Regions from separate parts of the Gordonia sp. DT219 genome, predicted to be linked through region 1. Evidence: predicted binding sites of a transcription regulator. Region 1 holds the regulator's gene; the other holds the start of a gene.
The links. Region 1 encodes HspR, which represses chaperone genes until heat shock. Its sites were predicted from a motif close to ANNTGAGTNNNNNNNACTCANNT; they were not measured.
Positions count from the first base shown of each region.

Region 2: the regulator HspR is predicted to act here: its motif matches at 11,336-11,358, upstream of clpB (ATP-dependent chaperone ClpB).

Region 1 is NZ_JBNCNR010000016.1:48,825-64,638, reverse strand. It holds gene ACPXB3_RS17150 (NtaA/DmoA family FMN-dependent monooxygenase) at 110-1,408, shown strand; gene ACPXB3_RS17145 (hypothetical protein) at 1,500-1,901, shown strand; gene dnaK (molecular chaperone DnaK) at 2,209-4,062, shown strand; gene grpE (nucleotide exchange factor GrpE) at 4,059-4,709, shown strand; gene dnaJ (molecular chaperone DnaJ) at 4,820-6,034, shown strand; gene ACPXB3_RS17125 (heat shock protein transcriptional repressor HspR) at 6,140-6,496, shown strand; gene ACPXB3_RS17120 (hypothetical protein) at 6,639-7,799, shown strand; gene ACPXB3_RS17115 (FAD-binding oxidoreductase) at 7,869-9,020, opposite strand; gene ACPXB3_RS17110 (amidohydrolase family protein) at 9,269-10,432, shown strand; gene ACPXB3_RS17105 (amino acid permease) at 10,465-11,970, opposite strand; gene ACPXB3_RS17100 (serine/threonine-protein kinase) at 12,221-13,123, opposite strand; gene ACPXB3_RS17095 (FAD-binding oxidoreductase) at 13,205-14,572, shown strand; gene ACPXB3_RS17090 (LysR family transcriptional regulator) at 14,664-15,590, shown strand; gene ACPXB3_RS17085 (acyl-CoA dehydrogenase family protein) at 15,571-15,814, opposite strand, start outside.
Region 2 is NZ_JBNCNR010000007.1:25,814-41,627, forward strand. It holds gene ACPXB3_RS10895 (ABC transporter ATP-binding protein) at 1-464, shown strand, start outside; gene ACPXB3_RS10900 (ABC transporter ATP-binding protein) at 461-1,417, shown strand; gene ACPXB3_RS10905 (ABC transporter substrate-binding protein) at 1,491-3,080, shown strand; gene ACPXB3_RS10910 (hypothetical protein) at 3,099-3,287, shown strand; gene ACPXB3_RS10915 (amidase) at 3,289-4,716, shown strand; gene ACPXB3_RS10920 (amidase) at 4,713-6,137, shown strand; gene ACPXB3_RS10925 (cysteine hydrolase family protein) at 6,134-6,748, shown strand; gene ACPXB3_RS10930 (GNAT family N-acetyltransferase) at 7,541-9,604, shown strand; gene ACPXB3_RS10935 (ASCH domain-containing protein) at 9,627-10,073, shown strand; gene ACPXB3_RS10940 (helix-turn-helix domain-containing protein) at 10,127-11,221, opposite strand; gene clpB (ATP-dependent chaperone ClpB) at 11,435-13,987, shown strand; gene ACPXB3_RS10950 (dihydroxyacetone kinase family protein) at 14,056-15,687, opposite strand; gene ACPXB3_RS10955 (DNA-3-methyladenine glycosylase I) at 15,778-15,814, shown strand, end outside.

The sequences.
Region 1 (15,814 bases):
TCGCCGGGAAGCGCGGATGGCGGCCCGCAATCAACGACCGCTGCAACCTCTACGATCACGCTGATTCTTTCGACGGCCGTAGCGACGCGCGGCCCGTAGCGTCGCCCGGATGGGACACGCCGGAGACACGCGGAGAACTCTCAAGACCGTCGCGGGGGTGAGCGGCGGTCCGGACATCTATCGACTGGCGCTCGACCCGGAGAGATCCACGCTCGCAACCGCACTGGAGACGGCACGGATCGCCGAGGACCTGCGGCTCGACGCGCTGTTCGCCGCCGACCTGTTGAGCTTCGGCGCGCAGGGCGCGATCGGCGCCCAGGAACCCATCGTGTTCCTGGGCGCACTGGCCGCGGTCACCGAGCATGTGGGTCTGATCGCCACCGTCACAACGACTTTCCACCATCCGTACAATCTGGCGCGACTGTTCGGAACCCTCGATCACGTCAGCAACGGCCGGGCCGCCTGGAATGCCGTCACCTCCTCACTGGGCGAGGAGAACTACGGCGACGCCGACATTCCCTCACCGGACGATCGGTATGCCCGCGCGACCGAGGTGCTCGAGATCACCAACGCGCTGTTCGACTCGTGGCGGCCGGGAGCGCTCACCGCCGACGCCGACGGTCAGGCGGTGCTCGACGCCGACCTCGTGCGCCCGATCGATCATCGGGGCCGGTACTTCAGTGTCGCCGGACCACTCAACATCCCGCCGCTGCCGCAGCGGCGTCCGGTCCAGTTCCAGGCCGGCCAGTCCGCCGGCGGTATCGAACTCGGCGCGCGTTTTGCCGAGGTCGTCTTCACCTCGCTGCCGACTCTCGAAGATGCGGTCACCTACACCAAGACCATCCGGACCCGCGCCGCCGAACTCGGACGCGATCCCGCGCTGCCGCTGATCTTCAGTTCGCTGCACGCGACGTACGGTGCGACCGAAGCCGAGGCGCTCCGCAAGCGTCGCGAGCGGATCGAGGCGCTCGACCTCGACGTCGCACGCCGCGGGCTCGAGGACATGCTCGGCGGCGCCGACCTCGCCGGGCAGCCGCTGGATGCGCCGATCTCGCCCGATCTCGTCCCCGACCTGTCGACCGTCAACCGCCGACGCGGCCGGGTGGAGATCTTCGCGCGGCTGGCCGCCGAGGGAAAGACGTTGCGAAAGCTGATCATTGCTGCGCAGGACACCGGACATTGGGCATTCGCCGGTACGCCCGAGCAGATCGCCGACGCCATCGAGGAGCGCTACCGCGCCGGGGTCCTCGACGTCGTCTCGCTCGGCGGCCTCACCGACCCGGCGACCTACGAGTTCGTCGCGCAGGGCGTGTTGCCGCTGCTGCGCAGGCGCGGGATCGTCGGCGAGGACTACCTCGGACACACGTTCCGCGAGAATCTGGAACTGCCACCGCTGCCGCCGGTCTGATCTCCGCGCCGGGAGTGGGCCGAGCGGCGCGCCGCCGGGGACTACGGTGAGAGGCGAAGCCTCGGTTCGCGCGTCAGCAAAGGAGCTTTCCATGTCCGACCTGCCCAAGATCACCGACCACGAGATGCGGACGATCATCCAGTACTCGCAGCCCTACTCGGTGGTGGTGTTGCGCGCGGGACCTCAGTTCGGAACCCCCGAGGCGCACGACATCATCTGGGAGCACAGCCGCCGGAATTTCTCGCTGCGGGCCAAGGGCGATCTCGCCGTCATCCTCGGTGTCAACGAGCCCGGTACCGAATCCAACTCCGAGGTCCGCGGCTTCGGCGTCTTCGACAAGGACGTGGAGACCACCACGAAGATCATGAACGACGACCCGGGTGTGCAGGCCGGCGTCTTCGAGTTCGAGGTGTATCCCGTCCGCGGATTCCCGGGCGATGCGCTCGCTCCGGGCCCGGACCGGTCGCTGCCCGCGACAGCCGGCACGGATTAGGCCAGGATTAGGCCCCGAACAGGCCCGCGGCCGATTCGGAGGGATTGAGTCGATCCGACTCAACTCTTTTCGCGATTCCGGGAACAACTCCGTCCGCACACCCGTTGGACCCATCGAGCAACCTGAGTGTTAGAGGCTCAACTTCAGTTGACCAACCCGGCTCGACCCGGTAGGACATGAGTCGGAGGCGCTGAAGTCTGGCCTTCCCGCGCGCAGGTTTGCCGCAGACCACTCCCTCGTGGTGGCACATCGGTGGCCGCGGGGGCGGACTTGGGTGCAGACCCAGAAACTAGGAGGAATCGCAAAGATGTCTCGTGCTGTTGGAATCGACCTCGGCACCACCAACTCCGTGGTGTCAGTACTCGAGGGCGGCGAACCGACCGTCATCGCCAACGCCGAAGGTTCCCGTACGACCCCGTCGGTTGTCGCGTTCGCGCGGAACGGCGAGGTGCTCGTCGGGCAGCCGGCAAAGAACCAGGCGGTCACCAACGTCGACCGCACCATCCGCTCGGTCAAGCGTCACATGGGTGACACCGAATGGAACGTCGCCATCGACGACAAGAAATACACCCCGCAGGAGATCAGCGCCCGCACGCTCATGAAGCTCAAGCGCGACGCGGAGTCCTACCTCGGGGAAGACGTGTCCGACGCGGTCATCACCGTGCCGGCCTACTTCAACGACTCGCAGCGGCAGGCGACCAAGGAAGCGGGTCAGATCGCGGGCCTCAACGTGCTCCGCATCGTCAACGAGCCCACCGCCGCGGCACTGGCCTACGGGCTGGACAAGGGCGAGAAGGAACAGACCATCCTGGTCTTCGACCTCGGTGGCGGTACCTTCGACGTCTCGCTGCTCGAGATCGGTGACGGTGTCGTCGAGGTCCGTGCGACCTCCGGTGACAACAATCTCGGTGGCGACGACTGGGACCAGCGCATCGTCGACTGGCTCGTCGACAAGTTCAAGAGCTCCTCGGGCATCGACCTGACCAAGGACAAGATGGCCATGCAGCGTCTGCGTGAGGCTGCCGAGAAGGCCAAGATCGAACTGTCGGCCTCGCAGTCGACCTCGATCAACCTGCCCTACATCACCGTCGACGCCGACAAGAACCCGCTGTTCCTCGACGAGCAGCTCTCGCGCAGCGAATTCCAGAAGATCACCTCGGACCTGCTCGAGCGCACCCGCGCCCCGTTCCAGGCCGTCATCAAGGACGCCGGCATCTCCGTCGGCAACATCGATCACGTTGTGCTCGTTGGTGGTTCGACCCGTATGCCTGCGGTCACCGACCTGGTGAAGGAACTGACCGGCGGCAAGGAGCCCAACAAGGGCGTCAACCCCGATGAGGTCGTCGCGGTCGGTGCGGCCCTGCAGGCCGGTGTGCTGCGTGGCGAGGTCAAGGATGTACTGCTGCTCGACGTCACCCCGCTGAGCCTCGGTATCGAGACCAAGGGCGGCGTGATGCACAAGCTGATCGAGCGCAACACCACCATCCCGACCAAGCGGTCGGAGACCTACACCACCGCCGAGGACAACCAGCCGTCGGTGCAGATCCAGGTGTATCAGGGTGAGCGCGAGATCGCCTCGCACAACAAGCTGCTCGGCAGCTTCGAGCTCGGTGGGATCGCGCCTGCGCCGCAAGGTGTTCCGCAGATCGAGGTGACCTTCGACATCGATGCCAACGGCATCGTGCACGTCACCGCGAAGGACAAGGGCACCGGCAAGGAGAACTCGATCCGCATCCAGGAGGGCTCGGGCCTGTCCAAGGACGAGATCGACCGGATGATCAAGGACGCCGAGGCGCACGCCGAGGAAGACCGCAATCGTCGCGAAGAGGCCGAGACCCGTAACCAGGCCGAGTCGTTGGTGAACCACACCGAGAAGTTCCTCGCCGACAACGAGGACAAGGTGCCCGCCGACGTCAAGGAGAAGGTCAACGGGGCCATCGCCGAGGCGAACGAGGCACTCAAGGGCAACGACATCGCGTCGATCAAGAGCGCGATCGAGAAGCTCTCGACGCAGTCCCAGGAGCTGGGCCAGGCCATCTACTCGGCGTCGGCCGCCGAGGGCCAGGGTGCGGACTCCGGCGACGGTGCAGGCGCGGACGCCGACAACGACGTCGTCGACGCCGAGGTCGTCGACGAGCCGAACACCGGGGACACCAAGTGACGGCTGCAGGCGCCGGAAACGGACGCGAGGAACCGGTCACGGTGAACGATCGTCGTCGCATCGACCCGGAAACGGGTGAGGTGCGCGAGGATTCGGCCGCCGGGCCGGGCCCCGGGGCGGCCGATCCGGTTGCCGACCCACCCGTTTCTGAGCCGGCCCCGCGCTCTGCGGAGTCCGACGAGGTCGCCGACCTCACCGCGGCCCTGCAGCGTGAACGCGCGCAGTTCGCCAACTACAAGCGGCGGACCGAGGAAGAAAAGCAGGGGCGGGTCGCCTACGGCAAACAGGTCCTGATCGAAAAGCTCCTGCCGGTGCTCGACGACCTCGACCGGGCCCGCGAGCACGGGGATCTGGAAACGGGTCCGCTGCGCGCGGTCGCCGACAAGCTGACCGGAACGTTGAGCGCCGAGGGCGTCGTCAAGTTCGGCGCGCCCGGCGACGTGTTCGACCCCGAGCTGCACGAGGCCGTCCAGAACGACGGCAGCGGCGGTGAGCCGGCCCTCGGCTCGGTGTATCGCAGCGGTTACCGGCTGGGCGACAAGGTGATCCGGACCGCGATGGTCACCGTCACCGATGCCGCGCCGGGAACCGGTGCATCGGGCTCACCCGATGCCGCCTCGCACGACCCCCAGAGTGGTGCACAATAACCATCTGCGAGTTGCCCGGTGGGGCGCGCCGACGCATCAGCGTCGCGCGTCCCGCCGGGCATCACACATACTTCATCCAGACATGTTCATTACGAAGGAGGTGACGTCTGGTGGCTCCACAACGAGAATGGCTCGAACGCGACTTCTACAAGGACCTCGACGTTGCTTCTGATGCTTCGTCTGAAGAGATCAAGAAGGCTTATCGCAAGCTCGCCCGCGAGCTGCATCCGGACGCCAATCCGGGTGACACGCAAGCCGAAGAACGCTTCAAGCGGGTGTCCGAAGCCCATAGCGTGCTCGCCGACCCGGACAAGCGAAAAGAGTACGACGAGACCCGCGCCATGTTCGCCGGCGGCCGATTCCGTGGCGGCGGCAACGGTTTTCCCGGTGGCTTTCCCGGCGGCGGCGGTGGCAGCACCCGTTATTCGACCGAGACCGGCGCCGACTTCAACATCGGCGATCTGTTCGGCGGTGGCGGCGCCACCGCGGAGGGTGCAGGCGGATTCGGCGATATCTTCGAGGGACTGTTCAACCGCGGCGGTTCGGGGCCACGCACGTCGACGGCGGCGCGGCCGCGCCGCGGCAACGACCTCGAAACCGAGACCGCGCTGTCGTTCAAGGACGCGGCATTGGGTACGACCGTCCCACTCCGGGTGACCAGCCCGGCGCCGTGCACCACCTGTCACGGCAGTGGTGCCAAACCCGGGACCAGCCCGCGGGTGTGCCCGAACTGCAACGGCTCGGGCTTCGTCAGCCGCAACCAGGGCGCCTTCGGGTTCAGCGAACCGTGCCAGGACTGCCAGGGCACCGGATCGCGTATCGACGACCCGTGCACCGATTGCGACGGCAGCGGCGTCAAGGTGCGTGCCCGCACCATCAACGTGCGCATCCCCTCCGGGGTGGAAGACGGTCAGCGCATCCGGCTCGCCGGACAGGGAGAGGCCGGCCGCCGCGGTGCGCCGTCGGGTGACCTGTATGTTGTGGTCCACGTGACCCCCGACAAGGTCTTCACGCGCAGCGGCCACGACCTGCGTATCCAGTTGCCGGTGCGGATCTCCGAACTGGTGCTCGGTGCGACGGTGTCGGTGCCGACGCTCGACGGTTCGGTCGGGGTCAAGATCCCGCCGAACACGAGTGACGGACGCACGCTTCGGGTCCGCGGGCGCGGTGTGCCCAAGCGTGCCGGCGGGGCGGGCGATCTGCTCGTCAGCGTCAAGGTCGAGGTGCCCCGCAAACTCGACGATGCCGCGGTGGAGGCGATGACCGCCTACGCCGAAGCCGAAAAGGCGAGCGGGTTCGATCCACGGGCGGGCTGGGGGCGATGAACCATGGCCGAACGCAGGGATCACACCCGGTCCGGCGCTGACCGCGCCCGGCCGACCGGCACGCCCGCCGGCTTCGACGACGACGTCAATTCGGCGGCGACATTCATGATCTCGGTGGCCGCCGAGTTGGCCGGGATGCACGCGCAGACGCTGCGTACCTACGACCGGCTCGGTCTGGTGACGCCGCAACGCACCAGTGGCGGCGGGCGTCGGTACTCGACGCATGACGTCGAGGTGCTGCGCGAGATCCAGCGGCTCTCGCAGGAAGAGGGCGTGAATCTCGCCGGGATCAAACGCATCATCGAGCTCACCAACCAGGTCGACGCGCTGCAACAGCGCGTCCACGAACTGCAGCACGAGGTCGACACGCGCGGGATCCGCCGCGGTGGCGAACTCGTGCCCGTGCCGCGCACCAGCGCGCTCGTGGTGTGGCAACCGCGCCGCCGGCGCACCGACGTCTGACCGGCGCCGCCACACCAGAAGTAACAAAACGCCGGCGTGCAGTGACAGCGGTCCAAGGCGGCCTGATCGCCGCGCGTACGCTGTTCGCGTCGAAAGCCGACGGGCGCGCAGAGCCGGCTCGCCGGCGGAAAGAGAGGTGCCGGTGAGCGAGTCACCCGAGATCTCCATCGCCGAGCCCGCAGTTCTCGGGGTGTCGGTGGTGGGCGATGAGATCGCAACCGTGGTCCGCGACGCGACCGGCGAGATCGTCGCCAGCAACCACGCGGAACTCGCCGACGGCTCGCCCCCGGCGGTCCTCGACGCGCTGACCGAACTCGTCGGTTCCGCGCCGTTCCGCATCGCCCACATCGTCATCACGTGCGCACGCTCCGATGTCCGCAGCCACCTCGATTTCTCCGTGAACGCGCCGGGCCGCCCCGACTGGGCTTCGGCGGTCAGCTTCATCGATCTGCCGCATGCGCTCGCACAGGCGGTCCGCCGCGACGGCACTGGCGAGGTCGCCGTCGTCGCCCTCGACCGGGCGGGAGCGCTTGTCCGCGGAACGTCGATCGCACTCGTCGACGCCACCCACGCCTCGGTGCTCGGAGCGGCCGAGGTCGCCCCGGATCACGCGTTGCCGGTGACCGACCCGGTCGGCGCCGGCTGGCTTGTGGCGCACCTCGATTCGCTGACCGGTGGCTCCACGGTGGCCGGGGTCCTCGCCGTCGGATCCGGTGCGCAGATGCCCGAGGCCGTCTCCGCCATCGAGGCGGCAACCGGTGCGTCGGTGACCGTCGCCCCGGCTCCCGTCTTTGCCCTTGCGCAGGGCGTGACCGAGGTGATCACCGCCGACACCCGGGCCATCCCGGTCACCTCTGCGGTGGCGGCCGCGCCCGCAGCGCCGACGGCTGCGGCCGCCGTCGCCGGGGCCAAGCCGACAGCGCGGCACGGCTCGGGCTTTCGCTGGTGGATCATCGGCGGTGCCGCCGGGCTGGCCGTGTTGCTGTGCCTGATCGCCCTCGTGGCACTGTTCTCCACCAGAGGTGGCGACGATGCGCCCGCCGCGGTCACCTCGACGGTGTCGGTGCCCGGCCCGACGACCGAGGTCACCGTGACGCGTACCAGCCGGGCCGACGCCGAGACCGTCGTCGACCAGCAGACCGTCACCCGTACCCGCACCGTCACGCCGCCGCCGGTGAGCAACACCGTCACGCAAACCGCCACCGTGACCGCGACGGCAACCGTCACCGAACAGGAGACGGTCACCTCGGTGGTCACGACCACGGTGCCCGTGCCGGCGGCCGGCGACTCCGGCGGCCAGTAAGAGCTCGCCGCAGATGGCCTGGTAGTGCAGAAGGCCTGGTAGTGCAGATGGCCTGGTAGGGCAGAAGGCCTAGTAGACGGGGTCGTGCTGGATGAGGCTGGCCCGTACTCCGGCGATGATGAGTCCGCGGTGGGTGTTCGCGACCATCTCCGGGGAGCCGGCGACGAGGGTCTGCCGGTCGTAGAAGCCGGCGTCGGCGCCGACGATGTCGACGAGCCGGCCGATGCGATACTCGATGCCGAGCTCGGCCGGCCGCACCCCGCCGTCGAGCCACCATGGATCGGTCGCTTCTTCTGACACCGCAGTGATCTGCAACCAGGGGTTGGTCGCCGCCATCTGACGCAGCACCGGCAGATCATAGAGTTCGCCGGGGTGGCGCGCGCCGTAGTAGATGTGGGTCGGCGGCGAGTCGGCGAGCGTCGACATCTCGATGAGCAGGGCGCGTAGTGGGGCCAATCCGGTACCACCGGCGACCATCAGCACCTCCCGGTCGCCATCGATGTGCAGCGTCCCGTGCGACTGCCCGAAGGTCCACACGTCGCCGGCTTGGGTCTGGGCGACGATCGCCGAGCTGACGGTGCCACCGGAAACCGCCCGCACATGGAATTCCAACTCGCCGTGCGGGTTGGGCGGGATGGCCGGCGACAGGTTGCGCCAGACCTTGGGCCACTGCGGGATCTGGGTCTCCAGGTATTGGCCGGTGTTGAACTCCAGCGGGGTATCGGTGACCAGCCGGACGACCGCGAGACCGCGACTGATGCGGAACTTCTCCACGACCCGCGCGGTCCACGTCGCCGCGCCGGGCGCGGTCTGGGCGGCACCGCGCATCACGCCGGTCACCAGCATCATCGCCTGCCCGACGGTGCGTTGGGCCTCCTCGTCCCACTGCTCGCCGAGGGTGGCCGCGAATTCGCCCATCAGGGCGCGGTAGATGGTGTGGTAGTGCTCGGGGTGTACGCCGAATTTGCGGTGGTCGCGGCCGAGCTGCGCGAGAAATTCGACGAGTTCGGCCTGCCCCGACTCGCTCGGGATGACCTCGAGTACATGGTCGATGACGTGGTAGAAGGCCTCACGCTGCAGCGACATCATCGCGCCGAACAGTTCGCGTAGGTCCGGGTCGATCGCGAACAGCCTGGTGTAGACGTTTCCGGCGAAGCGGTCGGGATCGCGGCCGATCAATTCGCGAAGCTGGTGCAGCACATGGCGGGAATGGCTCGCCAAGTTGCACCTCCACACCGATCGCTCGTCCACCCGGCCGGGACGCACACAACATTCCGACCGACAACGTCACCCATTCTGCCTTGCGAGCCCGACGGATCGACTCAGGCCTGGTACTACCGGCGCAGCTGTGTTGCGCCCGACGTGGTTGCGCCCGCCGTGGTTGCGCCCGCCGTGGTTGCGCCCGCCGTGGCGTCGATCGGTATACCGAAGGCACGTGAGGCGTCGACGACTGTGGCAATGTCGAATGGGTGACAACTCTGGCCCCGACGACCTCGGGGATCGTCGACGCCCACGTTCAGTACTGGAATCCGCGTCGGAACCCGTGGACGCGAAATCCGGTCGCACGCGGGTACCGGTATGTCCCCAAGATCGGGGACCGGCTCTTTTCGGTTGCCGTGCCCCAATCCGAACGCGAATACATTCTGACTCCGCACATCGTCGGACGTGCCTATGAGCCGCAGCATTACTGCGCCGACATCGCTGCCGTGGCCGAGGCGACGGGTGTCCCGATCGAGTCGGTGGTGGTGTCCGAGGCCTACTGGCGGCTCGGCGACACCCAGGATCCCGAGGCGGGCCGGCACGCCGTCGACGAGGTGCGCTACCTGCAGGGGCTGGCCCACGGTGCCGGGTCGGAGCCGTCCCTCGGTGCGATGATGGTGCGTGCCGACCCGCGCTCGGACGGATTCGTCGAGCGGCTCGACGCGCAGCTGGCGATCAGCGACCGCATCCGCGGCATCCAGGTCAACGCCACCCGGCATCCCGATCCCAAGGTCCGCTCGGCCGGGCCGGCCGATGGCATGTTGGCGTCCCCCTCGTTTCTGGCCGGGATCGAGAAGATCGCCGACCGCGGCCTGGCGCTGGAGGTGTTCGCCTACTCGCATCAGCTCTACGACGTCATCACCCTCGCCCGCGAGTTCCCGGACACGACCGTCATCATCGACCACTTCGGTTGTCCGGTAGGGGCTTTCGGGCCGGTCGGCCTGCGCACCGGAACCACGGCGGCTGCGCGCGCCGACATCATCCGGCTGTGGCGTGAGCGAATGGTCTCCATCGCGGCCGAACGCAACGTCGTCGTCAAGCTCTCCGGCCTGGCGATGCCCGTCCTCGGCTATGGGCGCGAGCCGTGGGGCAACATCGGGGCCCAGGAGACGCTGACCCAGATGATCGGCCCGCTGGTGCGCCACGTCGTCGCGCATTTCGGGGCGAGTCGGGTCATGTTCGGCTCGAACTTTCCCATCGACAAACCCAACGCCACGATCGACACCATCATCGGAAGTCTGCTGGAGATCCTCGAACCCTGGGGTGAGGCGGTGTCGCGTAACATCTTTCGCGACACCGCCCGCCGCGTCTACGACATCACCGAGCCGGAACCGGAGCCGACGCCTGACCCGGAGCCGGAGCCGGAGACGTGATCGGCCGGGTGGGGTGATCGGCCCGTCCCACCTCAGGCGCGCTCGTCGGGGTCACCGGATTCGTGCTCGGGCCCTCGGGGAATGGGTGGCTGCGGCATCACCGGATACTCGCCGGTGTAGCCCTGGCGCTGGGCGGCGATCGTCATCACCTTGCCCCGGCAGGCATACCAGCCCGCCGTCAGCAACGGGATGCCGACGAGGATCGCGATGAGGTTCCAGTAGTTGTCCCAGCACATCAGGACCACGACCGCCGCCAGGAACGCCAGGGTCAGATAGCTCGTGTACGGCGTGCCCGGCAACCGGAAGGCCGGCCGGGTCAGGATGCCCTTCTTCTCCCACCGGTAGAGCTGGATCTGGCAGGCGACGATCATGGCCCAGGTCGAGATGATGCCCAGGGCCGACAGATCCAGCGCGATGTTGAATGCCTTGGCCGGCACGAAGAGATTCAGCACGACGCCCAGCAGGGTGAGTGCGCCGGTGAGCGCGATGCCGCCGAACGGCACACCGTTGCGGTTCATCTTCGCGGTGAACGCCGGGCCGGTGCCGTTCATCGCCATCGACCGAAGCGTCCGGCCGGTGGAGTAGAGCCCGGCGTTGAGACTCGACAACGCGGCGGTGAGCACCACCACGTTCATGATGCCGCCGGCCGCGGGCACGCCGATCTTGGAGAAGAACGTCACAAAGGGACTCTCCCCGGCCTTGTACGTCGTGTACGGCAGCAGCAGGGCGAGCACGAGTAGCGAGCCGACGTAGAAGATGGCGATACGGACGATGACCGAATTGATGGCGCGCGGCATGACTTTCGCCGGTTCGGCGGTCTCGCCTGCGGCCGTGCCGACCAATTCGACTGCGGCGTAGGCGAAGATGACTCCCGAGGTGACGATGACCAGCGAGAACATCCCGGTGGGGAACATACCGCCGTTGTCGGAGATGACACTGAATCCGGTCGGGGAGCCCTCGATGTCGAAACGTCCGGCGAGGAACACGATACCGACGACCAGGAAGGTCACCAGCGCGGTCACCTTGATGATCGACGCCCAGAACTCCATCTCGCCGAACAGCTTCACCGAGATGATGTTGGTCGTCAGCACGATGGCCAGTGCCACCAACGCGATCAGCCACTGCGGCACACCCTTGAACATGCCCCAGTAGTGCACGTAGAGCGCGACCGCGGTGACGTCGACGATCGCGGTCGCCGCCCAGTTGAAGAAGTACAGCCAGCCGGTGACGAAAGCTGTTTTCTCACCGAAGAATTCGCGGGCGTAGGAGACGAACGAGCCCGACGACGGACGATGCAACACCAGCTCGCCGAGGGCACGCAGGATGAAGAAGACGAAGACGCCGCAGACCGCGTAGGTGATGAACAGCCCGGGCCCGGCGTCGTGCAAGCGGCTACCGGCGCCCATGAACAGGCCGGTACCGATCGCGCCGCCGATGGCGATCATCTGGATCTGTCGCGGTTTGAGGCTTTTCTGGTAGCCCTCGTCCTCATGGGTGAGGGCGGAATTGTCGTATGGGGCGCTGGGTTCGGCCGTCAATGTTTCCCCTTGATCGTGGTCGGCCCGTCTCCGAAGTCCGGTTGGCGACTCGTACGCGCGAGTGGAGCAGGACGATGTTGGACATTAGGGATTTCTCGTCACGGGCAGAACAGGTCCGTGTAAACGATGACTGCGGAACAGCCCGGTCACGCCGGGTGGGTGCGCCGGGAAATGGCCTTTTCAGCGGCGTTCGAAGCCCACGAATGTCCGAATTAACATGGCAGCGGCGGTGATACGGGTCACACCACGGCTAGGCTGGGCCGCGTGACCAGCGACGGCGGCGCAGCTCGTCGGGGGGCACCGGCACGTCGCGCAGTGCGCGCGTGATGATGTCGACGAATTCGGCGCAGGTCTGATAGCGATCCGCGGGATTCTTCGCCAGGGCCTTGGCGAAGACCGAATCGAGAGCCGACGGCAGCCACGCGCGGCGGCGGGTGAGCTTCGGTGGGTCGTCGCGGATGTGGGCGTGGGTGATGGCGAATGCCGTCGACCGCGGAAAGGGTGGTGTCCCGGTGAACAGTTCCACCAATGCGCAGGCGAACGAGTAGACGTCGGTGGCCGGGGAGAGTTGTTGCGCGGCAAGGAGCTCCGGCGCGGCATACGCGACCGATCCTTGCACTCGACCGTTGCGGGCGAGTGGTCGGGTGTCATCGAGGAGGCGGGCGATACCGAAATCGCTGAGTACGCCGTCGGCGTCGTCGGTCGCCGTCGTCAGCAGGATGTTCGCCGGTTTGACGTCGCGGTGAAGCACCTCACGCGTGTGGGCGTAGTCGAGGGCGTCGCCGATCTGTTGTGCCACCCGCAGCACCACCGAGACCCGGGGCTGGCGGTCATCGAGTGGGATCAGGGACGTCGCCGACGGGCCGGCGACGTACTGCATGGCCAGCCACAGTCGGGTGCCGGGTGCAGCGGTGTCGATGCGGACTTCACCGCGGTCGACCATCGAGACGATATGCGGATGGTCGAGCAGTGAGGCGATGGTGAACTCGCGCTCGAAGCGTTCGCGGGCCCGTCCGGCATCCGCGTCGTCGCCGTGTAGGACCTTGAGCGCCCACGGCCCCGAACCGTCGGTGCGATGCACCCGGTAGACGTCGGCGCTGCTGCCGTGTCCCACGGCGGCTTCGATGACGAAGCCTGCGACGGTCTCGCCCATCCGGAACACCTCGCCAGGGTATCGGCCGAAGAGTTCTTCCCGCTGACCTCGGCCCCGGACCGGCGGTTCTACGCTGAGATGATGAACAGCGTGGACGTCGACGGATTGCGGGCCGAACTCCCCGAGCAGATGCTCGTCACCGACCCCGACATTCTCGCCGGCTATCGCCAGGACCGCGCGTTCGATCCCGATGCGGGCACCCCGCTCGCCTTGATCCGGCCGGTCACCACCGAGCAGGTGCAGACCGTGCTCAGGTGGTGTGGCCACCACCGGGTACCGATCATCACGCGCGGTGCGGGCACCAGCCTCTCCGGCGGTTCCACCGCGGTGGACGGCGCGGTGATGATCTCGACCGAGAAGATGCGGGAGATCACCATCGACACCGCCACCCGCACCGCCGTCGTCCAGCCCGGCCTGCTCAATGCGGAGGTCAAGGCGGCTGCGGCGGCCAACGATCTCTGGTATCCGCCGGACCCCTCGTCCTTCGAGATCTGCTCGATCGGCGGCAACGTCGCCACCAATGCCGGCGGATTGTGTTGCGTCAAATACGGTGTCACCACCGACTACGTGCTCGGCATGGAGGTGGTGCTCGCCGACGGTCGCGCGATCCGTGTGGGCGGCAAGCAACTCAAGGACTCGGCCGGGTTGTCGTTGACCAAACTGTTCGTCGGCAGCGAGGGGCTCCTCGGCATCATCACCGAGGTCACGCTGCGGCTGCTGCCGCCGCAGGCGCAGGCGTGCACGGTGGTCGCGACGTTCGCCTCGGTGCACGAGGCCGGTGAGGCGGTGCTCGACATCACCGCCCGGATTCGGCCGGCGATGCTCGAATTCATGGACCAGGTGGCGATCAATGCCGTCGAGGACATGTTGCGCATGGGCCTCGACCGTGAGGCCGGCGCGCTGCTCGTCGCCCAGTCCGATGCGCCCGGTCCGGCCGGTGCCGCCGAGGTGGAGATCATTCGTGCGGCCTTCGAATCCCGGGGCGCTGCCGAGGTTTTCGCCACCACCGACCCCGCCGAGGGCGAGGCCTTCACCGCGGCGCGCCGGGCCGCGATCCCCGCCGTGGAGAAGCTCGGTTCGCTGCTGCTCGAAGATGTCGGGGTGCCGCTGCCCGCGCTGCCCGTCCTGATCGACGGGGTCGGCACGATCGCGTCCGATAATCGCGTGCTGATCTCGGTCATCGCGCATGCCGGTGACGGCAACACCCATCCGCTCATCGTGTTCGACCCCGACGACGCCGACGAGCACGATCGTGCGCATCGGGCCTTCGGTCAGGTGATGGATCTGGCGATCTCGTTGGGCGGCACCATCACCGGTGAACATGGGGTGGGCCGCCTCAAGAAGGGCTGGCTCCCCGACCAGGTGGGTCCCGACGTCATGGAACTGACCGCCACCATCAAGGCCGCCCTCGATCCCGATGGACTGCTGAACCCCGGCGTCGTGCTGTAGCCGCAACACGGTTCGCGGACAATCGTCGTCAACGGATAATGTGCCTACTGACAAAACCAGTTTGAGAGTGGAGGTGGGGCAGGTGGAACGTATGCGTGACCTGGATCTACGGCGACTGCGGATGTTCATGGCTGTCGTCGACGCCCCCTCCCTCCGGGTTGCCGCCGAACGTCTCTACATCTCCCAGCAAGCGCTCTCGGTGGCCATCCGCGAGCTCGAACGCCAGCTCGACGTCGAATTGTTCTCCCGGTCGCGTCGCGCGCTGACGCCGACGCCGGCCGGTCTGGCCCTCTACGAGGGGGCGGTACCGTTGCTGGCCGGCGGAGCGAACCTCGCGTCCGAGGTGCAGATGATCGACGCAAACAAGCCCACACCGTTCAGCATCGGGCACACCCCGGGTCTCGCGCCGTCGGAGGTGTTCCAGGTCATCGAGGGTGCGGTACTGGCCGATCCGTCCGTCTCGATCACCGTCAAACCGATCTGGCCTGGTGACATTCACGATGCGATCACGGCCGGGGACATCGACCTCGCGCTGGCCCGCAGTCACACCGCGGTCCCGAATCTGGCCGGCGCGATCGCGACCAGGCACGAGTTGCGGCTCGCGGTCAACGCGGCCAATCCGCTGGCCGAGCACGCCACCTGTGCGATGAAGGATCTCGCCAACCATCCGATCGTGGTGTCCGAACTCGAGGACGACTACAAGAACATGATCGTGTCGTATTGCCGCCGAGTCGGTTTCGAGCCGGAGATCATCGTCTCCAATCTGCGTGGCACACCCCCGCACATGTCGGTCATCACCCATCCGGACGGCTGTGCATTCGTCACCAACCAGCCGGGTTGGCTGTACCAGGATCAGATCCGCATCATTTCCTTCGACGACCCGCCGATGACCCCGGTGATGGCAATGTGGTTGCCCAACACCGCTTCCCGGACGCGAAACGCCATCCTCGACGCGGTCGGGGCCAGTGCCGTTCCAGGGGGCAGTGTCGATCCAGGAGTCAGTGCCGATCCAGGATGACGTCCAGGTCGGTGCCGGCGGGTAGTGTCCCGTATTCGAAGCCACGATCGGCGCCGAGGCGGGCGGCGATGAAGGCATCGGCGACCCCGTCCGGTGAAAAACGCACGAGCAGTGAGGCTTGCAACGCCAGCGCCATCGACTCGACGACGCGGCGTGCGGTGCGCTGAGCCGATGCGGCGTCGAGTCCGGCGAGTTCGGCGAGCTGGGTGCGTACCCGATCGAGG
Region 2 (15,814 bases), on a different contig from region 1:
CGGATGAACCGACCACTGCGCTCGACGTGACCGTGCAGGCACAGGTGCTTGAATTGTTCGTCGAACTGCAGCAGCGCATGGGTATGTCGCTGCTGATGGTGACACACGACGTCGGCGTCGCCGAAGAACTCGATGGAGACGTAGCCGTGATGTATGCCGGGGTCGTCGTCGAATCAGGCCTGGCGCGGGAGATTCTCACTGAACCTCGCCACCCCTACACCGCTGGCCTACTCGCTTCACTGCCATCACCCGCTGTGCGCCGGGGCCAGCTCACCGTGATTCCCGGTCGACCACCACTCACCGGAGAGGTCGGTACCGGTTGCGCCTTCGCACAACGATGTGGTGATGTCCAGCCGCAGTGCCGGACGGCCGAGCCTGAACTCGTCCCCGTCTTGCCCGGGCGACAGGCAGCGTGCCCGGTGGTCAACGAGACGGCACTTCGTGAAAAGGAACTCAGCGCATGAACACCCGGCCACTGCTTGAAGCTCAAGGAATCAGCAAGACTTTCGGCAACGGCGTGCATGCGGTGGACGGCGTCAACCTCACGGTTTCCGCTGGGGAGAGCCTCGGCATCGTCGGCGAGTCCGGCTGCGGCAAGTCGACGACGATCAAGCTACTACTGCGACTTTTGACACCCGACGAAGGGCACGTACTTTTTGACGGCAACGATATCTCTCGACTGCGTTTCAGGGGTCTCAAGGAGTTTCGGCGGCGCGTCCAGGTGGTCCCACAGAATCCGCAGACCAGCCTCAACCCACGTCTAACCGTGTTCGACTCGCTTGCCTTCAACCTGCGGGCCCATGGGATGTCATCCTCCCGGCGGCGCGCCCAGGTACCGGAGCTGCTCGACCGCGTCGGCCTCGATCCTGTGTATGCCGATCGCTACCCGCACCAGATGTCCGGCGGACAGCTGCAGCGCGCCGCCATCGCTCGCGCGCTCGCCAGTGAGCCGGATATCGTCATCTGCGATGAGGCCGTGAGTGCGCTCGACAAGAGCGTCCAGGCACAGGTGCTCAACCTAATGTCTGACCTGCAGCGCGACCTCCACATCGCCTTCGTCTTCATCAGTCACGATCTTGCCGTGGTGCAACACCTGTCGGATCGGGTCGCAGTGATGTATCTGGGTCGTGTGATCGAAGAAGCGCCGGCAGTGGACCTCTGGACCGACGCACGACATCCGTACACGGTCGCACTCCTGTCCTCCACCCCCGGCCTCGGACGCGACCGCGTCGTACTCAAAGGCGAGCTCCCCAGTCCGACGGAACCGCCGACCGGCTGCGCCTTCCGTACGCGCTGTCCGGTTGCGACCGACGAATGCTCCCGGAATTGGCCGAGTCTCACCGTTCGGGCACAGGGTCACCTCGCTGCTTGCGTGCACACCCGTCCACCTGAGCTCTCAGTGTCCGCCACCGCCTGACGTTCTCAGCTGACCCTCCCGCGCTTCCGATACGGAGCAGCGGCGATGAAACATGCCCGAAAGGAAGGGTTCCATGCCCTACAAACATGCCATCCGGATCGCGATCTCACTGCTCGCGTTCTGTGTGGTGGCAACCGGCTGCGAGAGTCAGGACGCGCACCACGCTGCTGCCGAACACCCAGGAACGTTGCGAATCGCCATGACCGCCTCCGACATACCTTCGCTCGACACATCACTCACCGGCAATCAGGGGTACGAAGGCAGCAGATTCGTGGGAAACTCGCTTTATGAAGGTTTGACCCGTTACGACCTACTCCAATCCTCCAAGATCCCTGGAGTTGTTTCGTCGCTCGCCGAGTCCTGGGAATTGGCGCCGTCGGGAACACAGTGGATCTTCCATCTCCGCAACGGTGTTCACTTCACGGACGGGACTCCGTTCAATGCGGACGCTGTCATCTTCAATTTGGATCGTTACCTGAACCCGCGTGCGCCCCAATACAACGTCTCCGTCGCCGGGCGGGCGGCGCTCTCACTCGCAGGAGTCTCGGGCTATCACGCGGTAGACGAACAGACGGTCGCCATCGACACCAAGGGCGTGTATTCACACCTGCCGGAAGACCTCACCATGGTGTACATCGCAAGTCCGACCGCGATCACCAAATGGGGTGCCGCATTCGGTTCGCATCCAGTCGGCACGGGCCCATTCGTGTTCGACTCGATGCGTCGCGGACAACAGCTCATTCTGCGGGCCAATCCGAACTACTGGCGCGGAGCGCCCAAGCTGCAGAAGTTGGTCCTTATTCCGGTGCCCGACGCGTCATCGCGATTGGCGGCAATTCGCTCACATAGCGTCGACTGGGCTGAAGCGCCTAACCCGGATGACATCAAGTGGCTCGCATCCAACGGGTACGACGTCCTGACGAACTCCTACGACCATGTATGGCCCTGGATCTTCGACGTCCGCAAGAAACCGCTGAGCGACGTTCGTGTCCGCCAGGCACTCAACTTCGCGATCAACCGGAACTCGATCGCCAACCATTTGCTCGCCAGCACAGCTGACCCGGCCGACCAAGTGGCTCCGCGAGCGAGTCTCGCCTACCACGGCAGCAACGACTTCTACGACTACGACCCGGCGAAGGCTCGCCGCCTCCTGGCCGAAGCTGGATACCCGAACGGCTTCTCCATGTCGGTCTCTTACCCGACCAGTGGTTCGGGCAACATGCAGCCGGGTTCGATGAACCAGGCGATGCAGGCAGATCTCGCCAGGATCGGCGTACACGTCAATCTCAAGCCCATCGAATGGGCGGCGATGCTTACCTCCTTCTCAAGCGGCCGAATCCCCGACGAAGCAGATGCCATCAACATTTCACTCACCTTTATTCAAGAGGCTTTCTGGAATTTGTTATTCGCGACCGGTTCGCCGACAAACATCGGCCGCTATTCGAATCCGGACGTCGATGCGCTACTGGCCAAGTCCGCCACAGTTGTCGATCCAGGCGCACGCAGCGCGGTGTATGCACAGGTATCCGGATTGCTCACCCGGGACGCCGCCTGGTTGACCGCGTTCAACGATCGAAATCCCCGCGTACTGAGCCCGGCCGTACGCGGCTTCATCCAGCCCAAATCATGGTTCGTCGACCTCACAACAGTGAGTGTCGTCTAGAGAAAAGAGAGGTAACCGATGGACGATCACACCATCGTCAAGTCCCTGTTGCACATGCATGGACTCGATCCCGCATCCGACGACCTCGACCTGTTGGTCGCGGCTTACGGCCCCAGCCGTCAACGTGTCGAGAAGCTCTACCAGATGCCGGAGGTCCGGTACGAGGAGCCCGCACTGACCTTCGATCCCCGCTACCAGAGGAGCTGAGATGACTACAGTGAGCACGTTGTCGGACGCCGTCCGCGCAATGTCGGACGGCTCGGTTACCAGCGCGGAACTCGTCGAGCACGCCATCGCAGTGGCCGACGCGCATGACGAAGCGACGGGTATGTTCATCACAAGGTTCAGCGACCAAGCCCGTCAGGCCGCCCGCAAGGCCGACGCCGAACGGGCGTCGGGGCAGGCGGTCGGTCCGCTGCATGGGATTCCCTTGGGCGTCAAGGACATCATCACCACAGCGGAGGCTCCGTCCACGGCCCAGAGTCTGATCCTCGACCCGGCCTGGAGCCACGGCGACGCGGTCGTGGTCCAGCGTCTCCGGGCCGCCGGTGCCATCGTCATGGGAAAACTGACGACCATGGAGTTCGCTATCGGAGCGCCGGATTTCAGCAAGCCGTTCCCGATCCCGCGCAACCCATGGAACCTCGAGCATTGGGCCGGCGGATCGAGTTCCGGGTCGGGCAGTTCCGTCGCGGCCGGGGCGGTGCTGGGTGCTCTCGGTACCGACACCGGGGGCAGCATCCGCATCCCCGCGGCATTCTGCGGAATCAGCGGTCTGATGCCCACCTTCGGCCGTGTGCCTAAGTCTGGTTGTGTACCTCTCGGTTACAGTCTCGACCACATCGGACCGATGGCACGCAGCGCCCGCGATTGCGCACTGATGCTCAATGCACTCGCAGGCCGGCACCCGAGCGACCCGACCACGCTCGACGTAGCGGTCGACGACTATGTGACCGGGCTGACCGGCGATCTGACCGGTCTACGGGTCGGCGTGGACCGTCTGGGCCGATTCGCCGGCGATGCCGAAGATCCCTCACTGCCAGCCCTCTGGAACGCGGCGCTTGATGCGCTCGCATCGCAGGGAGCAGAGATTATCGAGATGGAGGTGCCGCACTACGAAGAGATGACGATCGCCGACATGGTGATCATGCTCAGCGAAGCGCTCGCCTACCACCGCGGCGATTTGTCCCAACGGTGGTACGAGTACTTCCAGGCAACCCGGACAACCATCGGCGCAGGCGTCTTCTACGGTGCAGCCGATTATGTGCAGGCGCAACGTTGCCGCCGCGTGGGACAACGCGCGCTGGCTGATGCCTACGAGGACGTTGACGTGATCATTACGCCGACGTGTTCGACTGCGGCACCGTCCTTCTCCGGGGTGAACGGGATGGTCAAGGGTCTGGCGTCGGGCAGCATAGGCGCGATGAACACCGGCTATTGGGATACCACTGGCAACCCCGTTCTGAGCGTACCGATCGGATTCAATGGGTCTGGTCTGCCCATGGCCATGCAGATCGCGGGTCGACCTTTCGACGAGGCAGCGGTGCTACGAGTCGGGGATGCGTACCAGCAATCCACCGACTGGCATCTGCGGACGCCCACGATGCCCGAGGCGATGAGCGAGGTTCCGGCATGACCATCGTTTCCACCAGTACCTCGTCGGTGCTCACCCTTTCCACGGCATCCGATGCACTCGCCGCCGGTGCGATGACCAGTACCGAACTCGTCCAACGATGCATCGATGTCGCGGATCGTCACGATGCCGCAGTTGGTACCTACATCACCCGGTTCACCGAGGAGGCTATGCAAGCCGCCGCTGTCGCCGACGAGGTGCGTGACGCGGGCGGATCGCTGGGGCCGTTGCACGGAATACCGCTGGGCATCAAGGACATCATCACGACCTCGGAGTGTCCGTCGACAGCCCAGAGCCTCGTCCTCGACCCGGCGTGGAGCAACGGGGATGCGGTGGTTGTCCGGAGACTACGAGCAGCCGGCGCGATCATCATGGGAAAGCTGACGACGATGGAGTTCGCATCCGGCCTTCCTGACCACGAGCGTGAGTTCCCCATCCCACGAAACCCGTGGGCCCTCGACCGGTGGCCCGGTGGATCCAGTTCGGGGACCGGGTCCGGTATCGCTACGGGGATGTTTCTGGGTGGACTCGGCACTGATACCGGTGGGAGCATCCGGATTCCCGCAGCGTACTGCGGGATCACCGGCCTGATGCCCACCTACGGCCGGGTCCCCAAATCTGGTTGCGTACCTTTGGGTTACAGCCTCGACCATATCGGGCCGATGGCACGTAGTGCCCGTGACTGCGCGGTCATGCTCGGAGTCCTCGCGGGGCATGATCCCAGCGACGTGACTTGTCTCGACGTTCCGGTCGACGACTATCCGGCAGCCCTCACCGGCGACCTCTCGGGGCTGCGCATCGGAGTGGATCTGAGTAGTGGGTTCGACGCTGTCGACGTCGATCCGGCGCTGGTGCCCGCGATGAGGGCGGCGGTGAACGTCCTCGAGAGTCGGGGCGCAGAGGTCGTCGAGGTGGCCCTGCCCTGCTTCGATGACGTCATTGCTTCGCTGTTGGTCACGAACTCCGGGGAGACTCTCGCGTATCACCGGCCAGACGCCCAAAGCCGGCTCGGTGACTACTCACCGAGCCTGCGCCTGTCGCTCCCTGGTGGATCGATGTACAGCGGCGCGGATTATGTTCAGGCACAGAGATTCCGACGTCTCGCTCACACAGCGGTTGAGACGATGATGTCCGATCTCGATCTCGTCGTCACCCCGACCGCTTTCACCGGGGCACTCGCCCTCGACGGCCTGACCCGCGACCTCTCGTGGTTCACCAAGGTCAACACGCCGTACTGGGATGCCGTCGGCAATCCGGTGATATCCGTTCCGATCGGGTTCACCGCCGACGGTCTACCACTGGCCATGCAAATGGCGGGACGTCCGTTCGCGGAACCGACGGTGTTGCGCGCAGCCGACGCCTATCAGCAAGAAACAGACTGGCACCTCGCCGTGCCGCCGATCAGCACAGGAGAACAACCATGACCACCGCCTTACTCGTCATCGATATGCAGAACGGGTTCGTGCATCCCGAAGGATCGATCCCATTGGCCGGCCGCGGTCTGCCGAATATGGACAAGGTCATCGCGGCGAATGCGGAAGCGATATCGGTCGCCCGCTCCCGCGGAGTCCCGGTGATCTACACCCGCCACTGTTACCGTTCGGACTTCCTGGACATGCCCGCCTTGGTGTCCGGACCGCTGCCGGCAGATCCGCCTCCCCTTGTGCGTGGTAGCTGGGATGCCGACGTGGTCGACGAACTCGCACCCGAACCGGGCGATGTCATCGTCGACAAGAATCGATTCGATGCGTTCCTGTACACCGATCTGGAAGTCGTGCTGCGCGCCAAGGGAATCGAGAATCTAGTGGTCACCGGGGTCGTGACGAGCGTTTGTGTGGAATCGACCGTGCGCTCCGGCCAACAGCGCGACTTCACCATGTTCATCGCGTCGGATGCCACATCGGCTCCCGCCGAACAGCATCAGCCGGCACTTGATGCGATGGCAGCGATTTTCGGGACGGTCGGTCGGGTGGTGGACATGCTCGACCTTGCGATGTCCGAGCGCCCCGAGTCGAAGGCGCTTTTGGCTGGCTGAGTCGTCGGCGTGCGAACGTCGTGCTCCCCGATCTGACGTCGGTCGGGGAGCGCGAACGGCAAATCCTCAACTGGACCGCCGACGACATTCTTCGCCGGGCTTCGTCGCAGGGAACTCGGTCATCGACATCGCACGGCGACCATTGGTCGCCCTTCGCACTCCGCAACACTCTCGCCGGTCGGCGTCGTCGTCGGCGCGGCTAACGTGTTGAATGGAGCGGAGCGAGGTGGAGACCGATCCTGCCGTTTCGGACTTGAAGCCTCAACCGGCGTAGCGAGTTTCAGAACCAGTTCAATGGGGGAACCGCACGCAGGCGAGTTAGAGGAGGCCGATGAGCGGCGCGGTGATGTAACCGAACCAATGCCTGTGGTGTTGGGCATGAACGCCATGTGTGCGGCCTCGGCGACGACGAAGGTTTCGATGGCCAAGCCATCGTTGTGTCGGATCGCCCGCGGAAGAGGGAACTGTACTGGCGTCGATCCGATGTGCCGCCTCGACCGTTCCATCTGCGTTCGATGCATCATGCTGTCGAGGACGGGCACAATTGCGATGAGCGGAACTGCACCCGTACATGATCACGTTCGGCCTGCCGCGCAACTGGCGCAGCTACTCCACGAAGAGCTGATTCGGGCGGCACAGTTGTGGAAGCCCGAGTGCCGATGCTGTGTCGACTCCTGCAAGTGTGAACTGGGTGGCGCTGCTGGCTTCGGGGCGACGAAAGCCCGGCGACAGTCTCGTGAGTTGGGCCGATGCGGGGCAATCGACATGAAGTGGGCAGGATAACATCGGTGGATGGTCGTCGTCCCACAGGTAGTCGAGCCTGGTTCCGCATTGTTTACTTCGGTGAAGTCCCTCGGAGACGAGCATTCAAAGTACCTGGGCCTGCTACCTCACGCCGCCTGGGCTGAGTATGCAGAAGCCGGACACATCTGTGCGATGGTCGATGATGCCGCGCGCGATACGCCTCTTGCCTACGTCGCATACAGGACGCCTAGGAACGAGATCGTCGTTGCCCATCTTGTTGTCCGCTCGGCTGCCAGGGGTTTGGGCCTTGCGCGTTGCCTCATTGACTTTCTTCGCGGCAGCTATCCCGATCGAATGGGAATCTCGCTGAGTTGTCGACGCGACTACCCGGCCCACGCGATGTGGCCCAAGCTAGGATTCGTCGCCCGCGGGGAAAAGCCGGGTCGTGGCAAGGGCCGCCTTCCGCTCACTCGTTGGTGGCTCGATTTCGGCCACCCAACGCTACTCACATGGGATGGCCCTGCTGACTCACTGGTTCCTGTTATGATCGACATGAACATCCTAATCGATCTGACATGCGACAATCCTGGCCCGGTGGAGTGTGGGACGCGTGAGGTGTTCAATTCTCTTCATGATCGCATCGAAGTGATCGTCAGTCCTGAGGCCGCCAATGAGATTGATCGGAACCCAGATGAGATCGCGAGAAGGCGGCTGCGTGGCGCACTTGGGGCATATACCGAAATTTCTGCCAATCAGGACGAATTCGTACGCATAGAAGCGCAATTGGCGGACGAATCCACGTCGAAGCCGAATGAGAGTCGGCAAACGCGCAGCGACCGAATGCATATCGCTTATGCGGCAGTTGCCGGCGTGACCACGGTTGTCACACGCGACGGAGCAGCCCGTCGTCGGCTCGGACCCGTGTCGAAAAGGATGTTTGAAATAAACCTCGTGACCCCAGCTGCACTGAAAGGAATCGTCGATGAGATTGAGAACACTTCGTTGTACTCTCCCGGCCCCCTACTGGGGACCGCCTATCGGCGCGTAGAAGCCGGAGTGAACGACTCCGCGGACGTCGACGCATTTATCGATACCGCAGCTTCAGAGCGGCGTAGCAGCTTTCAAGAATTAAGAGACAGTATCGCCGCGGCTAAACCGCTGTCGACAATGTCCATAGTCTATACTCCTGGCGCGAGGCCATTAGCGTTGGTAGGTATCGATGTCTCGGGTAAACATGCGATAGTCCGGATTGCTCGGATGTATCAGGATCCTCTATCTGTTTCGATGGCGGCGCAGCTAGTCCAGAACATACGCGACTACAGTCGTCTGCATCAGAAGAATGTAATTCGCGTTACCGATATGCATGTCGAGGCGACAATCCGGGAAGCGTTGATATCGGATGGGTTTCGTCAACATGAGACCGGTCTGATAGGGGCAAGTCTCGATGGATATTTGACTCCTCGCCAATTTGAATCGCAAGTCGACGTGATGCTTTCGACGTTAAACGAGCATAGTCACGAGCAGACGCAGTTATCCTGTGCAATTCATAGGATCAACGCACTCGCCGGAGCCGACCGAATTGCTGCCATCGAACACGAACTTCGCCCAATGCGGTATGACTCAGAAGAGCTGCCTACCTGGATGGTTCCAATCAAGCCACAGTTCTCCACCGACTTGTTCGGATACCCGGACCAACTATTCGAGCGTCCCTCCAACCTCGGATTGAGCAGGGAACATGTCTACTACAAGGCTCGGCCACACGGCGAAAGTCCGCCTGGCCGAATCATCTGGTACGCCAGCGGGGGCAGTGGTGAAGCGTTTGCATGTAGTTCGCTCATCGAATGCGTCGACGACACGCCGCAGAAGCTTCACCGGCGATTTCGCAGGCTTGGAGTCTACACGTATGAGCAGGTATGCCAGACTAGCAATAATGACGTGGCCCGAGCGCTTCGAGTTGCGGACACGGTCGTGTTTCCCCATCCCGTGGGGCTGCGGCGCCTCCGCCAACTTGGGAAAGCGATGGGACAGCAATTGCCGGCGCAGTCATCGGTAAGGTTGGTGCCGGAGGTTGCCGCGTCGATCATCAGGGAGGGCCAGTTTGGGATCGAGTGAAAGTACGCATCGCGGGCTAATGATGTTGTCAGTCCATCCACGACACGTGCGAAACATTGTCAATGGTAAGAAAACCATCGAACTCCGCAAGACGAGGCCAAATGTACTTCCGGGACAGCCAGTTGTGATTTATGAGACATTTCCAATGTCTGCGGTGGTGGCGACATGTCGAGTGGCAAGGATCGTGGTCGTTGACGTGGCTGACTTACAACACTCAGTCCTGAAGGATGCTTGCGTGTCAGCAGCGGAGATTGAACGGTATTTTCGCGGTCGAGACACTGCCTATCTGATACACCTCGAAGAGGTGCGTGTCTTGCGCGATCCCGTTCGGCTAAATGACATCCGAAGGAACCGAGCATTCGCACCGCCCCAGACCTGGCACTTTCTGGACCGAACAGCCGTTGAACGTATGCTCTTTGAGCACCCGTCGAAGGAGTCGATCACTTCGCTCTTGGGTTATTCCGCTTGAGAGGGGCATGGATCGGTGCAAGGGAACAGATGCTCGTATCCATCACCCACGGTTCAGGCATCTCCGTCGATCACCTCGAAAGGGGCCTCGTCTCGGGGGCGCAGTTCTGCGTCGCTGATCGATCCGCGCAGCATCTGTAGTGCATGCTTCCGTGTGAGTTTCGCGTCTTCGTAGCCGCGCACCACGGCGGCGGCGAGTCGCGGGGACAGCCGCGGAGCGACGAGAAGGTCTGCGCGATAAGGGATTCCGACTGCTGTGAAGTCACTGGTGACGGGAAGGTCGCGGGCAAGCGACACTCGCTCGCGTTCGTCGATCAATCCGATGTTCTTGAGTTGGTTGACGGTCGCGGTCCACGACACGCGGTACGTGCCGGCGATGCGGATGGCGCGTCGGCGTGGGCTGTCATGTGGATGCTCACTCCACAGCTTCGCCGCGCCCTCCCGGGGAATCAGGAAATGGATCGCAACCGATTTGACCATCGTCTCGGAATCGGAATTGTGTGCGTCGTACGCATCGCCGACCAGCCAGTGCGCCAACTCGTGGCTGGCGGTCACCCGTTTGCGCCCCGGTCGCTGCTCGGCGTTGATCACCGTAGCGGCCACCGCACTTTTGCCGTCACCGTCGACGATTACGCATGCCCCATCGGCGGATTCGCCGTAGTTGCCCACGAACACGTACATCCCGAGCTCCTCGCAGGCCGACAGAATGTCGATGACGGGCTCGTTGCCGACGCCAATTCTCTTGCGCGCCTCGTGCGCAACCTGCTCGGCATCCTCATGGCGACTGGGTACCGACGACTCGGGACGCTGGACCGTGGAGATCAACTCTTTGCGCATCAGCGATCGGATGTCGTCGGCCAGCAACTCGATTGCCTCATCCATGTGCGCCGTGACGTCGGGGTCGAATCCGGCGTCGGTGCGGCGGCTGATCGCGGCAGGAACCTCATCCATGACGAACCACTGCAGAGGCTTGCCAAGCGCCTCGGCGATGGCGAACATCTCGGTGGCCGAGACACGTCGGGTTCCCGACTCCATCTTGCTCACCGTTATGTGGTCGGCCTGGTCCAACGCGGCGGCGAGTTGCGCCTGCGACATGCCGGCAGCGACACGCGCCTCCGCAATTCGCCTGCCGAGTGCCTTCGCATCCATGTTTGCGATTTTGGCACATAGAGAACTGTGGGTGGCAACCCTGCCTGTTCGACGACGTCACCAACGTGTCGCAACTACTACCGTGGACTGTGTCCGTCACCACAAAGTTCCCATAGTTGAGCGGAATGGACTCAACTCTCCTCGCGTTGTAGCACTCGAACGGCCATACTTGAGCCGTACCGACTTAAGAACGTAGAGAAAGGTGCACACGAAGTGGACAGCTTCACCCCGACCACCAAGACACAGCAGGCGCTGAGCACTGCGGTGGGTGCGGCGGCCGCTGCCGGTAACCCCGACGTGCGTCCGGCCCACATCCTGGTCGCCCTGCTCGATCAGTCCGACGGCATTGCTTCGCCGCTGCTCAAGGCGGTGGGGGTCGATCCGTCGACCATTCGTACCCAGGCCCAGGCGATGGTTGATCGCGCGCCGACGGTGTCGAGCGCCAGCGCCCAACCGCAGCTCTCGCGCGAATCGATCGCCGCGATCACCGCAGCCCAGCAGCTCGCGACCGAGCTGAACGACGAGTACGTCTCCACCGAGCACCTCGTCGTCGGCCTGGCGACCGGCGATTCCGACGTCGCCAAACTGCTGCACAATGCCGGCGCCACCCCACAGGCGCTGCGCGAGGCGTTCGTCTCCGTTCGCGGCAGTGCGCGCGTCACCTCCGAGGATCCGGAGTCGACCTATCAGGCGCTGGAGAAGTACTCCACCGACCTCACCAAGGCCGCCCGTGAGGGCAAGCTCGACCCGGTGATCGGCCGTGACTCCGAGATCCGGCGCGTCGTACAGGTGCTGAGCCGCCGGACCAAGAACAACCCGGTCCTCATCGGTGAGCCCGGCGTCGGCAAGACCGCCATCGTCGAAGGGCTCGCCCAGCGCATCGTCGCCGGCGACGTCCCGGAGTCGTTGCGCAACAAGACGGTTGTCTCCCTGGACCTCGGATCGATGGTCGCCGGTGCCAAGTACCGCGGCGAGTTCGAAGAGCGGCTCAAGGCCGTGCTCGACGAGATCAAGGGATCGGCCGGGCAGGTCATCACCTTCATCGACGAGCTGCACACCATCGTCGGCGCCGGTGCGACAGGCGATTCCGCGATGGACGCCGGGAACATGATCAAGCCGATGCTGGCCCGTGGCGAGCTGCGGCTGGTCGGTGCGACGACGCTTGAGGAGTACCGCCAGTACATCGAGAAGGACGCCGCGCTCGAACGCCGCTTCCAGCAGGTCTACGTCGGCGAGCCGAGCGTCGAGGACGCCATCGGCATCCTGCGTGGCCTCAAGGACCGCTACGAGGTACACCACGGCGTGCGCATCACCGACTCCGCATTGGTCGCTGCCGCAACCCTTTCCGACCGCTACATCACCTCGCGGTTCCTGCCGGACAAGGCCATCGACCTAGTCGACGAGGCCGCGTCGCGCCTGCGGATGGAGATCGACTCGCGGCCCGTCGAGATCGACGAGGTGGAGCGGATCGTCCGCCGGCTCGAGGTCGAGGAAGTCGCGCTGGAAAAGGAGCACGACGAGGCCTCCAAGGCGCGGCTGGAGAAACTGCGTCAAGAGCTGGCCGACCACAAGGAGAAGCTGAACGAGCTCTCGGCCCGCTGGCAGGGCGAGAAGACCGCCATCGATGCCGTCCGTGACATCAAGGAGCAACTGGAAAGCCTTCGCGGAGAATCCGATCGCGCCGAGCGTGACGGAGACCTCGGACGTGCTGCCGAGCTGCGGTACGGCAAGATCCCCAGCCTGGAGAAGGAACTCGAGGCGGCGCTGGAGAAGACCGGCACCGACCCCGACGAAGACGTGATGCTGCAGGAGGAGGTCGGCCCCGACGACGTCGCACAGGTCGTGTCGGCGTGGACGGGCATCCCCGCCGGAAAGATGCTGGAGGGCGAGACCGCCAAGCTGCTGCGCATGGAAGAAGAACTCGGACAACGGGTCATCGGGCAGCGCGAGGCAGTGGTCGCGGTGTCGGATGCGGTACGTCGGGCACGCGCCGGCGTCGCCGATCCCAACCGCCCGCTGGGCTCGTTCCTGTTCCTCGGACCGACCGGTGTCGGCAAGACCGAGCTGGCCAAGGCACTCGCCGAGTTCCTGTTCGACGACGAACGCGCGATGGTGCGCATCGACATGAGTGAATACGGCGAAAAGCACGCCGTGGCACGGCTTGTCGGCGCTCCTCCGGGATACGTCGGCTACGAGCAGGGCGGACAGCTGACCGAGGCGGTGCGCCGCCGCCCGTACACGGTGGTGCTCTTCGACGAGGTCGAGAAGGCCCACCCGGACGTCTTCGACATCCTGCTGCAGGTCCTCGACGAGGGACGCCTGACCGACGGCCAGGGCCGCACCGTGGACTTCCGCAACACCATCCTCATCCTGACGTCGAACCTCGGGTCCGGCGGCGACAAGGATCAGGTGATGGCGGCGGTGCGCGCGGCCTTCAAGCCGGAGTTCATCAACCGCCTCGACGACGTGGTGATCTTCGACGCGCTGAGTCCCGAACAGCTGGTGTCCATCGTCGACATCCAGCTCGGGCAGCTGCAGAAGCGGCTGGCCCAGCGTCGCCTCGAACTGGAGGTCACGCCCAAGGCCAAGGAATGGCTGGCCGAGCGGGGCTTCGACCCGCTCTACGGTGCCCGCCCGCTGCGGCGGCTGGTGCAGCAGGCCATCGGCGACAAGCTCGCCCGGGCGCTGCTGGCCGGTGACGTCCGCGACGGCGACGTCGTCCCGGTCAACGTCGACGCCGACGGAGAGTCGTTGGTGCTCGGCTGATCTCGGCAATGACGCGCCCCCTTCCCGATGTCGGGAAGGGGGCGTTGTCGTCGCACCAGTGAATGGTGTCAGGAGTGGTCGGCCGCCGCGCGGAACAACCACGACACCACCAGCGCGCCGGGATCGATGACGCCCCGGGCATTTTCACCGACGTAGCTGGCGCGGCCCTTGGCGGCGGTGAGCTCTTCAGTGGAGCGGGCGCCGCGTTCGGCGGCCGCCGCGGCCGCGCCGGTGTCGCCGTCGGCGAGGGCGTCGACCGCGGGAGACAGGGCGTCGACCATGGTGTTGTCGCCGACCGAGGCGCCGCCGAGGTCGGTGATCTCGGCGAGTGCCGTTTGTGCTCCGGCACTCAGCGATTCGTCGAAGCCGCGGCCGTCGGCGAAGGAGGTGGCGAGTTGCCGGAACAGCACGCCGAACAGCGCGCCGGAGGTGCCCCCGGCACGTACCAGGAAAGAGGTGGCGATGGTATCGAGCACCTCGGTGTCGGAGCCGCGTAGCGGGATCGCGAAATGTCCCAGCGCCGCATCCATGTTCACGCCGAAGTCGCCGTCGCCGGCGCGTCGGTCGAGGTCGGTGAGGTCATCGATCGAGCCCTGCACGCGTTCGACAAAGGCAGAGAGCCAACCACATTCGGGTCCGTCGTCGGCCGCGTCATCGGGTTCGGCGAAGGTGACCTGCACCGGACCGCCGGCGGCGCGGGCCGGTACGTACGGCCACGCCGGAGCTGTGGTCGGCGCGTCGAATAGGGCGAGGACGTCATCGTCGGCGCGCACCAGCGTGATCGAGACGCCGTCCATGTCCAGGGCAGTGACGAAGGTGCCGACCATGGGGCGCGCGACGGTGATCCCGCGTCGGTCCAGATCCGCGACCACCTCGCCGAACACCAGGTCCAACTCGAGTTGATGCGCCGACCCGAGACCGTTCACCAGCGCGATCACCTGCTCGCCGTGAACGAGGGACAGCGCATCGACGATCGGGTCGACCATCCGGTTCACCAGCTCGCGCGCATCGACCTTGGCGGTCCGGCGCACACCCGCCTCGCCGTGGATACCGACCCCGAATTCCATCTCATCCGCGGATAATTCGAACGCGGGCGCGGACGAGCCGGGAACGGTGCAGGCCTGGTATGCGACGGCGATACTGCGGGCATTCGCCGCGACCCGACGCCCGATCTCGGCCACCTCGTCGAGCTTCCTGCCTTCGGCTGCGGCTGCGCCACAGATCTTTTCGACGATGATCGTGGCTCCGGTGCCGCGCCGTCCGGGGCCGGACTCGGATGCGGTCGCGACGTCGTCGTCGACGATGACGTGGTCGGTGGCGACCTCGTCGCGCACGAGGTGGCGGGCGATCCGGAAGTTGAGGACGTCGCCGGTGTAGTTCTTCACGATGTGCAGCACCCCGGCGCCGCGGTCGGCCCAGCGGGTCGCGCCGGCCACCTGCAGCGCGTTGGGGGAGGTGAACACCAGGCCGGGGCAGGCTGCGTCGAGCATGCCTGCGCCGATCATCCCCGAGTGCATCGGCTCGTGCCCGGAACCGCCGCCGGAGACGAGCGCGACCCGACGATCGTCGCCACGGTCGGCGCGATACAGGAAGCCGGGATCGGGTTGCCAGTCGATGTCGCGATGAGCGGCGACAAAACCGCTCAGCGCATCGTTGAGAAAGGTGGCGGGCGAGTTCAGGATGTAATCGTGGGCACTCACCGGTTCCACAGTAGTCACCCGAATGGGCCGGACCGGTCCTGTCGGTGGGCGAGAGTAGCGTGCAACCGGACGCGAGGTAGGGAGAACGGCATGTCGAACGTGATCGTCGGCGACGACGGCGTCTCGC